DNA from 2 places in the Paenibacillus sp. F411 genome. Region 1 is predicted to be linked to the other one. Evidence: riboswitches for the same ligand, from Rfam matches in the RefSeq annotation. Region 1 holds a riboswitch; the other holds the start of a gene.
What was found. Region 1 has a riboswitch for cyclic di-AMP ahead of JJQ72_RS09870 (C40 family peptidase). Riboswitches for the same ligand answer to the same signal wherever they lie in the genome.
Positions count from the first base shown of each region.

Region 1 (7,676 bases):
CCGAACTCTTGTTCATAAAATAGCTGGCCGTGCAGCATTTGACGCACCAATGACTCGCCGTTTGGAATATTGAGATCCGGCTCAACCCACATTCCGCCGACGAGCTCCCATCGGCCTTCCGCGATGAGCGACTTGATTTTGCTATACAGCTCCGGGTAATGCTCTTTGACAAAAGCGTATAAAATAGGCTGGCTCTGACTGTATTTAAAGTCCGGATATTTCTCCATCAGCGTGGTAACCGTGGAAAAGGTCCGGCTGACCTTGCGTACCGTTTCCCGGACCGGCCATAGCCAGGCAATATCAATATGGGATTGTCCTACCATATGCATGACGCCATTCAAGCCCTCATCCGGCTTCTCTTGACGTACCTTGTCCAAGAGCTTGGACTCAATCGCCGAGATGCGCTGCCCGTCAGCCAGCACTGCATCTGCAGCGCCATACAATTCATCCATCACCTGCGTCAACTGCTTGTGAATGCGAAGACGCCGCAAATCCTCCTCTGGGAGATAGCGGCAGGCTTCATACGCAACTTTCACGGAATGCAGGAGGTTCTGAACCGGTTCATTAACCCAGACCAGCCGGCTCGTAATGCCTGAAATGACAGGCTGAATCACCGCCTGCTTATTTAAAGGATCTACGGGCTCCGGTATGGGATCATACAGCTCGATGTCCAGCTGTGGTGCAGTCCCTACCCTCGCCGCAGGCAGCGGTACAAACCAATGGTTACGATCCAGACCATGATACGGCTCTCCATTCACCTTTAACAAACCTTCTCCACCCGCCTCAAATACAAGAGCAGCCTCTGCACCTTGCCAGTGAGACGGAATTTCCACCTGCTTGCTTAGAAAATACGTAATCCCATGCTGGCTGTTCAACGGATTTACGGAGGTCAGCTCCGGCTGCTCCGTCAACCTTTCATACACCCCGGGCGTGATGTATTTAGCCTTTTGCATATTCCATTCCGTAATCTCAATGCCTTCTCTCCACTGCTTGTCTGACAAAAACTGAATAAACCGCTGGATGTAAATCATAGGCTGCCGTCCTTTCGTGACTTGAAGAAGTGAGCATAAAGCATATAATGCCTTCTTTATATATTGTTATTTTTGTTATCATCAACTATCATAACGTTATTAGCCTTTAGTGTACTTCGGAGCGTATTATACGTCAATGCGATTTCATGAAGTATTGGAATCAAGGAATCAACGTAGAGGAGAATTGAATATGTCACGAAAAGTATCGATTCAAACCTTGGCCGACCAGCTTGGCCTGTCCAAATATGCCGTTTCCAGAGCATTGAGCGGTAAGTCAGGCGTCAGTGAAGCGACACGCAGCCGGGTGCTGGAGCTAGCCAGAGCATCAGGCTATCGCACTTCAATAGCTATGGCTAAGCCTGACAACCAGGAATCGCCGGATGACAACCGGGAGGCTTCCTTCGTGCTGATCTGCATGAAGCAGCAGAACCGCGGCGAGCCGAATTACTGGGAGCGGGTTCTGTCAGGCATGCTTGCAGCCTGTGAGGAGCGAGGATGGCTGCATGCAATCGTATCTCCGCCGCAGGAGCTGTCGCCTGCAGACGTTCCGGCAGAGCAGCTCATTGCCCCTCATGTCCATTGGGATCAATGCATTGGCATCATTGTTATGGGGGCTTTTCCATATCCGCTGCTGCAGCGAATGGCAGATATCCAGCTTCCCTTAGTCCTTGTGGATCATCAGGAGCCGCTGCTGCAGTGTGATACGGTTCGCCATGACGATGTGAATGCCGGATCCACAGCTTCTACGTTTCTCCAGTCACAGCATTGTCGGCGTATTGGCTTCATTACCGACGATGGACGCTCGGCGAGCTTTTTGCAGCGAAGGATCGGTGTTCAATTAGGTGTGGGTGGTGACTTTTTGCAGCAAGGCACGACTCTGCTGGAATGGCAGGTGCCCTACGAAAGAGGTCATTGGGGAGATGAAGTGCTGAAATCTCTGGAGCAGATCCCGGAGGACGAGCGTCCTGACGGATGGATTGGGGCGAACGATGATATCGCGCTGGAGTGGATGGAGACTTTGCAAAAACACGGCTACTCCATTCCGGAGGACTGCCGGGTCATCGGCATAGATAATGTGTGGGGGGCTTCACTCTCCGCTCCGCCACTTACAACGATTCAGCTGAGCAAGGAAGAGCTGGGTGCCCGGGCCATTGAAGCGCTGGAACGGCGCCTGCATCGCCCGGGGGCACCGGTGGAAACGATCATGCTTTCTACCCGGCTAATTCCGCGGAAATCGGCCTAACGATCACTTTTGGCAGTAGATATTATAAAGTGATCCTGCTCCATCGGCTGTCATACTGCTGCAGCCGAGGATGAAGTGAAGCGGGCTCCTCCAGAAGCAGCAAGCGAATCTTGACAATCCACTCCTGAAACACATGATAAGAGGCGAAGGCATTGGCTGTTTCTCCAGACACCAGCAGAAAATACGGAGCTGGATTCTTCTCGGTCAGGTGGCGGAGGGCGGCTTCGATCGGGACGTATTTTTTCCGTTTGCCTTCCCAGGCGTCCAGCTCGATATCACCTACGCTTTGCTCCTGAATCCAGTCCTGTAATGCGTTTTCTCTTTTATAAAAGGAGGTCCCCTCCCGTTTATACATTCGTTTCATCGTCTGTTCATGGAGTGGATAAAGCACGAGCCGCTGAAATGCCTGCTCGCTCTTCACCTGTACCGCTTGAGACAGCCCTTGCTCTCTGCCGATTTCTTCAAAAGGATCATAATAGATCAGTGTGCCTTTGGTTGTCTCCACAGGGGGGACATATCCATAGGGCACCTTTTGCAGGTTTCGAGTCATACACATTCCCTCCTAACCGTTATACAAGATAGCATGCGGCATCTGGCGCTCTCCTTATTCCTAGAAATAAGGCGTGTGCCGAATCGTCATATCTCCGGGCTGCTTCACCTTGGCTTGGCAGCCTAACCGGTAGCCTTCCTCCAGCTCCTCCGGATCGAGCCGAGCCTCCTCAGCCTCGTTCGGAGAGGAGAGCAGCTCCTCTCCTTCCAGTATGATGCAGCGGCATCGCGCACAGGTTCCACGTTTGCAAAAGGAGCTCCATTCAACCTGATGCATCTCCGCGATCTGAAGAACGGTCTCCCCGATGATCGGCTCTACCGACCTCTGCACACCGGATTTAATGAGAAGCAGGGTGCGCTCTTCATCCCGCTCCGTTGTGATCACGAGCTCCGGCTCAGGGTTAGAAACGGGCTTACGGCGTTGATTCAGATATGACTTCAGTCGCTTGAGCATGGAATCACCCCCTCCTTCATATCTCCATGATACACAAAAAGCCTGCGAAGTTCATCGCAGGCCCCTGATTCCAATCATAATACCTCTTGCTTAGCTGATTTCGCCCACCATCTGGATGTAATCCTTCTGGTCGATCACCCGGCGTGCAGTCACGTACTTGCTGTCATAGTAAGACTCGCTCAGCTTGCTGATTCTTACACCTTTACTGGTGGAAGCATGCGCAAATTGACCGTTACCAATGTAGACTCCGGCATGAGATACGCCTCTGCCCGACGTATTGAAGAATACCAGATCACCAAGCCTTAAATCATCACGCTCTACCTTCACACCTACGGTAGCCTGGGCTGCGGAGGTACGTGGCAGGTCTACATTATACTTGCTGAATATGTACAAAATGAATCCGGAGCAGTCAAATCCACTTACGGTCGTGCCGCCCCACTTATAAGGGGTTCCGACAAGCTTAGTCACTTCAGCTTGAAGCTTCGGCCCCTGATCTGCGAATGCCGTAACCGCACCCGATGAAAAGATTAAAGCAGAACCTAATACAGACAATAGCAGCTTCTTCAAAAGATAGTGCTCCCTTCGGTGCCTACGGAGTTAGCTAAGGGTTCGGTTAAGGGTCCCCTATATTCCCTCTCAAACAAGAATAATTCACCCGGCAGTGGTTCCCCCGTTTTCTATATCGAAATTCGGCATATTAATGAATTTTTTGTAACTCTCTCCCTTAATGTAGTACATCACAGGACAAGCTGTCAATCATTTTTGTAACTAATTTGTCATGGGTTGCAGTGAGGGCTTGGAGCATGACAAAAACAGCCCCAAACACATTCATTAGGAAGTGTTCAGGGCTGTTTATAGGACTTCATAATAGCGTATTAGTTAGGCCGCCATCTCCCGGCAGGCCTTGGCACATGAGAAGCAGGCCTCCGCACATTGACGGCAGTGCTCATGCTCGTGCTTGCTGCACTCGTTTCCGCAAGCCTCGCACATTTCAGCACAGGCCTCACAAATTTGCTTCATATAGCTGCTATTCATCGACATTGCTTGAGCTGCAAAAGCGCAGAGCTCTGCACATTCGCGATCCATTCGGATACATTCCTTCATCATTTGCAGGTCTTCTTCCTCCAGGCAGGCACTGTAGCAGCGATTGCATGCCTGCATGCAGCGCAGGCACTCGTCAATACATTGCTGAAGCTTTTCAGGTGATATGGTTGACATAAGATGTGCTCCTTTCCTGTAAAAGATTTATTCTGCCCTGGACAGGTCTCCTTTATCATTAAACAGCTCCTGCATATTTAATCATTTCTGCTCTTGCTTTGGCTGAAGCAGCAGCAGGCGGTCATCTCCTGGAGATGGTGTCCCGCGTCCGTCAGTATTGTTCGTAATGAGGTAGACTCCATCCTCACTCATCTGTACATCGCGAATTCTGCCGACACCGTCCAGCACAGTGTTCAGCTTCTTCTTTTCAAGATCAAAGCGGTATAATGCTTCTCCCCTCAGACCCGCAATCAGAAGCATATCCTCTTGTTCATAAAGAGTTCCCGAAGGGGCAATGGCTTCCTCGCCGGTATGAAGCAAAGGAGGCACCATCCCTTCCTGCTGCTCATCCCCGATGTTATCCGGCCAGCCATAATTACTGCCCGGCTCAATGCTGTTTATCTCATCATGCCCGCCAACACGGCCGCTGGGACCATGCTCGGAATTGAACATGCGCCCTGCCGCATCCCAGGCAAGACCTTGAGAATTGCGGTGTCCGTAGGAATACACATAGGAGTTCGGAAAAGGATTGTCTTCCGGAATCGAGCCATCCGGGTTCATACGTAATATTTTGCCGCCCAGGCTCTCGACATTCTGTGCCATCTCTCCTTCACCTGCATCCCCGGTAGTCAAATACAGCTTCTTATCGGGCCCCCATTTCATGCGTCCGCCATTATGCACATTAGAGCCCGGGATGTCCTCAATGAACGCCTCGACCTCCTGCCAAGCCTCTTCCTCCTGTCGAATGAGTATGACGCGATTCTTCATTTCGCCGCCTTCCTCGTACGTGTGATAAGCGTAAGCTAATCGGCTGCTAGCAAAGTCCGGGGCCAGCACAAGGCCCAATAGCCCTCCTTCACCCTGCGCCTTAACAGGCTGCTTCGTATCCACCGGAAGACGCTCCCGATGACCATCCTTCAGCGATACAATCTGTCCTTCCCGTTCACTGATGTAAATATCCTTCCCGGAGATCGCAATGGACCATGGAATCTGCAATTCTTCTGCGACTACGCTGTACGTGTACGACCCGTCGGAGCTTTCCTGCTCACTATTCTGCTTCGGCGCTTGGCTGCCGGAAGAATGCTGATCCACAGGGGCTTCCTGGTCCCCGGATGACTCATCCTGTACTGGACTGGATGAGCACGAGAACAATAACGCCGCGGACAGTAACCATATCCAGGATTTTTTCATGTGCTGAACCTCCTCTGTTTCGATAAATAAAAATACTGCCGGATTTCCGGCAGTATTTAACATTTACACCCGCACCATATGAGACTGGACAATGTCGGCATCACTCATCTGCTGCAACCCGTCAGAAGTGTAGAGGAATTTCTCGTGTCCACGCCCGGTAATCAGAATCCGATCGCCTGCATTCGCCGAATGAATGGCTTGAAGAATCGCATCCTGACGGTTCGCGACAAATTCACTCTTAGACAAATGCTGCTCCGACAGCCCCTGCCTCATATCGAGAAAGATATCTTCAATCTGCTCTGAGTATACATTGTCTGACGTAAATACAACACCATCTGCCAAATCAGCCGCAATACCGGCCATGATGGGACGCTTTAATCGGTCTCTTTCACCTCGACAGCCCATGACGCAAATAATTTTGCCTGAAGTGCACTCTCGAGCCGTTAGCAGCGCAGCCTTCAGCCCTTCCGGATTGTGGGCATAATCTATGGTGATATTAAAGTCTTGGCCCGTCGATACATCCTCAAATCTTCCGGATATCCCTGTAAAGGATTGCAGCCCTCGGGTAATCTCATCCCAGGACAGCCCTTCGCATGAACAGATCGCAGCCGCTGCAAGAGCATTGTACACATTATGAAGTCCTGGAACCTTCAATACTACAGGGTACTGATCCCCCGTGTAGGTCTGAATTGTGAACCTGGTGCCTTGCTCGGCTCTTTCGACCTGAATGCCGCGGAGATGACAGTCTTCACCGAGGCCATAAGTAACCACCTGTGCGGCCGTTCTTTTGGCATAGTATGCGGATGCAGCATCGTCTCCGTTCAGCACCGCGGTTTTCTGCATATCGTCTACGCTATTGCCAAGTCTTGAGAACAGCAGCTCCTTAGAGCCTCGATACTCGTCCATATGATGATGATAGTCCAGATGATCGTGGGCGAGATTTGTAAATGCAGCGGTTTGAAAACCACAGCCCAGCACTCTCCCCATATCCAGACCATGAGAGGATACCTCTACGACCGCGTACTCGGCACCGGCATTCGCAATCGTTCTTAAGAATTTCTGAAGTCGCAATGGATCCGGCGTTGTGTTCACGGCTTCTTCCTGAATGTCTTTATAGGTCATACTCAAGGTGCCAACACTACCCGCATTGCGACCGGATGCATTGAGGAGATGCTCCACCATATGGGCGGTGGTTGTTTTGCCGTTCGTCCCGGTAATGCCGATCAGGCGAAGTCCACAGGATGGATTGTCATAAAAAGCATTGGCGATGATCGGCAGCGCACGCCGGGTGTCAGGCACGATGACGAGACTCACTTCCGGTGGTACACCGGGAATGAAGCGCTCCGCCATAATGGCTGCCGCTCCGTTGCGGATGGCCTCCTCCGCGTACTGATGTCCGTCCTGCTGAAAACCGGTAATGCAAATAAACATGCCGCCCGGCTCTATTTTTCGTGAATCGATCTCAATCTGGCTGATATCCATCTCAAGGTCCCCAGTTATGCGCTTTAGCTTCAGCTGATCAATCATACGTGATAATTTCATGGCGTAACCTCACTAGGAACTAGGATGATGGTCTTTGTATGTTTACCCTATTTCGGACCTGCCTATACCCGGCAGCCGGCCTGCAGGTTCACAACAAGAAAAGAGCATATCTGGTCATTACCCAAAAAATCGCTCTTTGCACCTAAAAATGCGGCACGATGAATATATCGGTATAATTGAAGCAACTGTTTACCACAGATCAACGAGCAGGGCATACACAATGCCTGGACCATGAACACCAATAGTGAGATCGTTCTCAATGTCTGCCGACCGGCTTGGCCCGGATATGAAATGAATACCTGCCGGAAGTTTCTCTCGTCCCGCACGGTCCAGCTCCGCAAGAACTTCGCCCAGCCTGGTCACGAGCCGGCTTACAGGGATAATCGCAATTAACACTGCGGGCAGCAAA
Region 1 covers NZ_JAGFIP010000007.1:158,514-166,189, reverse strand. Annotated here, with positions in the region: gene JJQ72_RS09890 (alpha-mannosidase) at 1-1,031, opposite strand, end outside; gene JJQ72_RS09885 (LacI family DNA-binding transcriptional regulator) at 1,222-2,274, shown strand; gene JJQ72_RS09880 (hypothetical protein) at 2,297-2,824, opposite strand; gene JJQ72_RS09875 (2Fe-2S iron-sulfur cluster-binding protein) at 2,885-3,277, opposite strand; gene JJQ72_RS09870 (C40 family peptidase) at 3,368-3,844, opposite strand; cyclic di-AMP (ydaO/yuaA leader) riboswitch at 3,849-3,982, opposite strand; gene JJQ72_RS09865 (four-helix bundle copper-binding protein) at 4,157-4,495, opposite strand; gene JJQ72_RS09860 (PQQ-dependent sugar dehydrogenase) at 4,577-5,725, opposite strand; gene JJQ72_RS09855 (UDP-N-acetylmuramoyl-L-alanyl-D-glutamate--2,6-diaminopimelate ligase) at 5,789-7,267, opposite strand; gene JJQ72_RS09850 (LutC/YkgG family protein) at 7,457-7,676, opposite strand, start outside.

Region 2 (7,676 bases), on a different contig from region 1:
TGTTGGTCATCCACTCGCCGAGCTCCTTATGAATCACATAAGCATTCTCGGTACCCTGCATGTTCAGCAGACCGTTAAACTTCGTCTCCTGCTCCTTGACTGCCCGCTCGAACACGTTGGAGGAAACATCCTCGGACGATTTCTTCAGGCCCTTCACATATTCAATTGCCTTCGGCCCTGCAACCATTCCGCCGTAGATGGCGGATACCAGAGAGTTCGCTCCCAGGCGGTTCGCGCCGTGGTATTGATACTCACATTCGCCGGCTGCAAACAGACCCGGAATGCTCGTCATCTGGTTGTAATCGACCCACATGCCGCCCATGGAATAATGGACCGCCGGGAAGATTTTCATCGGGATTTTGCGGGGATCATCACCCATGAATTTCTCATAGATTTCGATGATGCCGCCGAGCTTCACATCCAGCTCCTTCGGATCCTTATGGGACAGATCCAGGTAAACCATGTTCTCGCCATTAATGCCGAGTCCCATGTCTACGCAGACAGAGAAGATTTCGCGGGTTGCGATGTCACGAGGCACCAGGTTGCCGTAAGCCGGATATTTCTCTTCGAGGAAATACCATGGCTTGCCGTCTTTATAGGTCCAGATCCGGCCGCCTTCACCGCGGGCGGATTCCGACATCAGGCGCAGCTTGTCATCGCCCGGAATCGCTGTCGGGTGAATCTGGATGAACTCGCCGTTGGCGTAGTGAACACCCTGCTGGTACACAGCACTTGCCGCTGTACCTGTATTAATAACCGAGTTGGTCGTTTTGCCAAAAATAATACCAGGACCGCCGCTGGCCAAAATAACCGCGTCGGCACGGAATGCGCGCAGCTCCATGGTGCGCAGATCCTGTGCATTGATGCCCCAGCATACGCCGTCGTCATCCAGCACGGCGTTCAGGAATTCCCAGTTCTCGTACTTCGTTACGAGTCCTGCAGTTTCCCACCGGCGAACCTGCTCATCCAGCGCGTACAGCAGCTGCTGGCCGGTTGTAGCCCCCGCGTACGCGGTACGGTGATGCTTCGTGCCGCCGAAGCGGCGGAAGTCCAGCAAGCCCTCCGGCGTCCGGTTGAACATAACGCCCATGCGGTCCATGAGGTGAATGATGCCGGGTGCCGCGTCACACATAGCTTTTACCGGCGGCTGGTTCGCGAGAAAGTCTCCACCGTAAACGGTGTCGTCAAAGTGCTCCCAAGGTGAGTCGCCCTCCCCTTTGGTGTTCACGGCTCCGTTAATGCCGCCTTGCGCGCATACAGAGTGGGAACGCTTAACCGGTACCAGCGAGAATAGATGAACGTGTGCTCCGGCTTCTGCTGCCTTGATGGTAGCCATCAAGCCTGCGAGGCCTCCGCCCACAACAATAATGTTAGATGCCATTCTTAGGTCACTCCCCTTAGCTTAGAACTGTTTGGATCATATCAATCATTGCGGCAGCTTCTTCAAACTCCGAGCCGCGGAATGCATTCAGCGCCATAACGAACATTACGCTCATGATAACGAACAAGCCCATGCAGATGTATGAGGATACACGCTGAGCACGCGGTCCGACCGTGATGCCCCAGCTGACCATAAACGCCCACAGGCCGTTTGCAAAGTGGAACGATGCCGACACGATCCCGATCACGTACAGGACGAAGATCAGCGGATTGGTAACCATCTCATGCATGGCAGCTCCCAGCTCTTCATGCGTAATGTTGCCGATGGCCACCTGGAAGCGGGTGTCGTACATATGCCAGATGACAAACACAAACGTGATGACGCCCGTAATCCGCTGCAGCGTAAAGCGAATATTGCGGGAGTAGTTGTATCGGTCGATGTTGTTGTTCGCCTGATAGGCAATGTACAAGCCGTAAACTCCATGGTACAGCAGCGGCAGCCAGATCAGAAACGTTTCCAGGAACAGAACCAGCGGCATGCTGTTCAACAGGTTAACCGCCTTGTCGAATCCCTCTTTCCCTCTTTCATACGCTTGATAGTTCGTCAGCAGGTGCTCGATTAAAAAGGCGCCGAGCGGGATGACCCCTAGCAAGGAATGCAGCTTTCTGGAATAATACCCTTTCATCAGTGGACGTTCCCCTTTCATTGTGTATAGCGTTTTCATGAATCCAATCACTGTGAGGTAGTAACCCATCTTTCATGATACAGCATAATGCGATCTGTTTGTGACATGATTCTACAAAACAGGGCAGACTGCGAACATCATGTGTCACATTTTATGTTACTCCTTTTTTTCTTATAATGGAATTGCAATATAATTATTAAACGTTATAATATACACGCATAACGAGACGTTACCCATTTATAAGGAAGTGAAACCCTTGTTCGATGAACTGGATGTATTTGCTGTTGTGGTAGAACAGAGCAGCTTGAACAAAGCCTCCAAGCTGCTGAATCTGTCCCAGCCCGCCCTCTCCCGCAAGATTGCCAAGCTGGAGGACGAGCTGGGGGTACAGCTGTTTAACCGGCGCGGCAAGCGGCTGGAGCTGACCTCCATCGGACAGCTGGCGTACACTTACGCCCTTGAACAGCGGCAGAACCAGCTTCGCTTCATGCAGACCCTGGCTCACTACCGCGAGGGAGAACAGATCACAATTACCCTGGGAGCCAGCCTCACGACTCTTCAAACAACGCTGCCCCCCTTGGTGAACGCCTTCATGGAGCGCCATCCTTCGGCGGAGATCAAGCTCATTACCGGCAAAACGCATGAAATCGTGTCCTCCGTGCGGGACAAACGGGTCGATGTGGGAATTGTCGCTTCCTCCATCTCCCAGGCGGGCCTTAATTGCATCCCGCTCTTTGACGACCACCTGGAGCTGGTACTGCCTGAGGGACATCCGCTGGCTGATGCGCCCGAGGTGGGCATCGAGCAGCTGCAGGGGCTGCCGATGATCATCTTCTCGACCGGCACCTGGTACCGCAAGCTGACCGATGATCTGTTTCATCGGTGGGGCATTATGCCGGACATCCGCATGGAGATTGATTCCTTTGAAGCAATTGTCCGGCTCCTCCCCACCTGCAAAGCCGCCGCACTGCTTCCCAAGTCATACCTTCGGCCGCAGCTGCTGGCCGACAACGGACTTGTAGATATCCACATTCCGGTCCTCATCGAGACCCGGCGCACCACCAGCCTTATCTACGGTGAAGCCTCCGAGCTCAGCAGCGCGGCCAGCCGCTGGATTGCAGAGACCGAAGCACTATTCCGCAAGCTCGCGGAAGAGCGGCGGCAAGCCGATAACTAATGCTTCACCGCTTTCCTTGCTGAAACGACAATAGGCAGGCGAGACAGAGTATTCTGTCCCGCCTGCCTATTTCACACACTGCTTCATGCCCGGCCTGGCCCGCAGGCTTCACCTTAGGTGTTAACGACTTCACCTTCAAAGCGGTCAATATTATTCTTAGTTCCGATGACGACCATTATATCTCCCGCCTTGAGGACGTCCATCGCCGTCGGCGCCACAATAATACCCTTATGCTGATTGAGAGCCACGACGCTCACTCCGTATCGCGTCCGGGTGTTCAGCTCGCTGAGCGTTTTGCCGTCCATGCATTCGGTTACGGTCATCTCCACCAGCAAATAATCCTTCGACAGCTCCATATAGTCCACCAGATTGGGAGTCACGAGCTGATGCGCGACCCGGATGCCCATATCCCGCTCCGGAAAAATCACGCGATCCACGCCCAGCTTATCCAGAGCCCTTCCGTGCAGCACCGAGATCGCTTTGGCTACGACCGTCTTCACACCAAGCTCCTTGAGCTGAATTGCCGTCAGGATGCTCGTCTGGATATCATCGCCGATGGCCACAATCCCGCAGTCAAAGTTTCGGATGCCTAGCGATTTCAGCACCTCTTCATCCGTAGCATCCGCAACAACGGTATGTGTCAGCAGATCGCTCATATCCTCCACAATCTCTTCGTCCCGGTCCACGCCCAGCACCTCATAGCCAAGGTCCATCAGCTCCAGCGCCAGACTGGCGCCGAAGCGACCAAGGCCGATCACCGCAAACTGTTTTGGTTTCATGTCCTTCTATCCCCTTATCCAATAATCATTTTGCCTTCCGGATACCGGTACAGCTCTTTTCCCTTCTTCGGCCCGAGCGCGAATACGAGTGTCAGCAGGCCGACCCGGCCCGCAAACATGGTCACCGTAATCAGTACCTTGCCGAGCAGGGACAGCTCGGGCGTCAGTCCCATGGACAATCCTACCGTAGAAAATGCCGAGGCCGTTTCAAACAGAATCGCCAAAAAGCTCGCATCCTCCGTTGTAGACAGCACCATAGCCACTGCTACAATAAACAGCAGAGCCAGCAGAGAGACCGTCAGTGCCTTAAAGATCCGCTCCTGCGCCAGCCGGTGACGGAACAGCACGATATCATCACGTCCGCGAATCATCGAAATGACGGCACCGATCATAATCGTAAAGGTCGTCGTCTTGATTCCCCCGCCCGCCGATCCCGGCGATGCTCCAATAAACATAAGAATAATGATAAAAAACTGAGTGGCCTGGCGCAAATCCGGAATATTCAAGGTGTTGGCCCCTGCCGTCCGCGGCGTGACGGACTGGAACAAGGAGCCCCACAGCTTGCCGTCCCAGCCCAGTGCGCCCAGCGTTTTGACATTCGTAAATTCAAATATAAATATAATGACCGTACCGATCACAATCAGCGCTCCCGTCATGGACAGCACCACCTTGGAGTGCAGGGACAGCTTCCGCCGGGTTTTATAATCTACGATTTCTGACATTACAATAAAACCGATTCCGCCGGATATAATAAGAAATAGGCTCGTAAGATTAACAAAAGGATCACTCACATAACCCGTCAGGCTTCTGAAATCTCCGAACAGATCAAAGCCCGCATTGTTAAACAGGCTGATCGCGTGGAAAACAGCAAAATAGGCCGCTTTGCCCAAGGGCATATCGAATGCCCATCTGGCCGTATAAATGATTACCGCCACCCCTTCAATATACAAGGAGTACAGCAGCACTCTTCGGATCAGCCGCACGATCCCTTCCATAGCGGTCTGATTCATGGCCTCCTGCAGGATCAGCCGATCCTTGAGCGAGATTCGGCGCTTGAGAACCAGTGCAATCAAAGTAGCCATCGTCATAAAGCCCAGGCCGCCTACTTGTATCATACACATAATGACGATTTCCCCAAACGTGCTGAAGAACGTTTCTGTATCCACAACGACAAGACCCGTAACGCAGGTTGCAGAGGTGGCCGTAAACAAGGCATCCATAAATCCGAGCCCTTCCCCGCTTTCGCTGGCTATGGGAAGCATCAGCAGAAAAGCCCCCGTCAAAATAATGGCACTAAAGCCCGCAACCAGAAACTGCGGCGGGGACAAGCGGAGCCATTTCAGCTTCCATTTCAACTTCCGTTTCACTTTGCTCACCTCTTAAAAATGGCACATAAAAAAGACACTGGAAATCCAATGCCTTTTTATCGCGTTTGGGTCCCTGTGCACACAGCCTACGAGGTTAGCTGACGGATTCGGGCATATCACAGGCTGCCCTATTCGCTTCTCCTGCAAAAAGCGAAATTCACCCCAATTACATGGTTCCCCCGTTTTCTTATCGAAACTCGGCTGATCTATTCAATTATCGTCATGACGTTCTGACATGATGTGATTATAACGCATGCAGCCAGGGAATATCCAAAACCGTTTTTGACGGAAATCCATGTAAAAAGGTTCAAATTAGCCATATTCCAGAATCACAGCATCCCCTTTTCTGAGGTTTTCGAAATCTTTCCCGTGTTTTCAGTTTTTTTCAAGCTATTTGAAGGTTTCCTTCCTTGGACCATGCGCCCTTATTTGTGCTCCCGGCATCCCAGCCTATATACTTCTAAATAACAAAGCCTTCAACAGAGTCATCAAACTGAAAATCCATTTCGCAATAAAGGAGGGACATCATGAATCGGTCAGGCTCCCCGCTGGTCCTTAGGCCAGATTTCAAGCCCTTGCTCCTGATGGCTTTGGCCGGCTGTATACTGTTTCTCGCCCTGCAGGTGTACCCTGCACTATATTCCGGGGCGTCAACACCCCAGCCCATCGACAAATCCGAAGCAGCAGCGGCGGCACAGCGCTTTTATACCGAACAGATGACGCTGAGTCCCGGCAGCAGCCAAGAGCCCTTAGTGACATATACTGCGCGCTCTGAGCTTTACGGCTACCTGATGAAGGAGAAGCTGGTGCAGCTCTATGACGAACAATTCAAGGAGAAATATCCTTATGAGCTGTACCGGGTCACTCTCGATCAAGGAAATAGCAATGCCATCCATGTCGATGTCAATATGCATACCGGAGCAATTGCCGGCTTCACCTACGATTCGCAGGACTCCGGCTATGAGGGCGCCATGCTGCAGGAGGGCCGGGCGCAGCGGCAGCTACTGCTCCTGCTCGAAGGAGAGCTGACGCTTGCGGAGAAGCAGGCTTTAGCTGCCCCTTGGGTACAGCGCGCAGGCTATGATCCCGAGCAGCTGACGATGGTCACAGGCAAACGTGAGCCCGGGCTGATCTACCGGGACCCTGATGCTAAGGCCGGGGATGCGGTGCTGCAGCTTGCCTTTACTTTTGAGAACGGACAGCTTCGTTCTTTCGAGCCGGCTTTTGCCGCTCCTGAATCTCATCTGGCTTATGTCGATCAGCAGACCATGGCTGCCGTGCTGCTTACCTTGCTGGGCTACGGGCTGTTCACCCTTCTCCTGGGCATCCTGGCCGTCATTTACAGCGTCAGAACCCGGATGTACATCTCCTGGAAGCGAGGCGTTCTGCTTGCAGTCATCGTGTTTGTAACGCAAATGCTCAATGTGTACAATATGCTGCCGTCCTATGAAGCTCAAGGGATGTCGGAGACCATGATCGGCGGGCGGCTTCTCTTCTATGCCGGCTACTCCCTAGTCTTTTCGGCCCTGGTCTACTTCTCTCTTGCCGGGGGAACAGGGCTGTGGCTCAAAGAGGATGGCTTGAATCCTTTTCCCGAGGTCCGTGAGACCGGTTATGGCCGCTATGTATTGCAGAGCATGAAGCTGGGTTATGTATGGGCATTTATCTTGATGGGCGTGCAGTCAATTATTTTTGTCGTTCTCGGGCTGACACTGAACACATGGTCAACCATTGACGCCAGCCAATCTCCCTACAATATGCTGTATCCGTGGCTGTTCCCTCTGATGGCATGGTTTGCCGGCATCATGGAAGAAACCGTATACCGCCTGTTTGGCATTAAGATGCTGTCCAAGATATTCCGGAGCACGCTGGCCGCAAGTCTGATTTCGTCCCTGATTTGGGCGTTGGGGCATACGCTGTATCCTATTTTCCCAATCATATCAAGGCCGATCGAGCTCATCGTTATCGGTTTACTGTTCAGCTTTATCTTTCTGCGGTATGGATATTTGGCGGTCATGTTCTCCCACATCGTCTTTAACAGCATCCTGATGGGCTTCAGCCTGGCGATGATGAATGGAACAGGGAACATACTCACAGGCATCTTCTACATGCTGCTGCCAGCCATCGTGGGGTATCTGATCCATGTCTTCCATCGTCCGAAGATCCTTCCCGGCCCCGCAGCATAAAGCGATTCATACAGCACTGCGATGACACTATAAAAGAGGCTGTCTCTTTGAATCAATCCAAATAAAGACATGGAGGAGCTGGGCTAACCGCCCTGACTCTT
Region 2 covers NZ_JAGFIP010000005.1:164,943-172,618, forward strand. Annotated here, with positions in the region: gene sdhA (succinate dehydrogenase flavoprotein subunit) at 1-1,381, opposite strand, end outside; gene JJQ72_RS07670 (succinate dehydrogenase cytochrome b558 subunit) at 1,398-2,066, opposite strand; gene JJQ72_RS07675 (LysR family transcriptional regulator) at 2,323-3,243, shown strand; gene JJQ72_RS07680 (potassium channel family protein) at 3,357-4,022, opposite strand; gene JJQ72_RS07685 (TrkH family potassium uptake protein) at 4,037-5,377, opposite strand; cyclic di-AMP (ydaO/yuaA leader) riboswitch at 5,458-5,602, opposite strand; gene JJQ72_RS07690 (CPBP family intramembrane glutamic endopeptidase) at 5,917-7,575, shown strand.
Region 2: it holds a riboswitch for cyclic di-AMP, as region 1 does, so the genes downstream of both, JJQ72_RS07685 (TrkH family potassium uptake protein) here and JJQ72_RS09870 (C40 family peptidase) in region 1, are expected to answer to the same signal.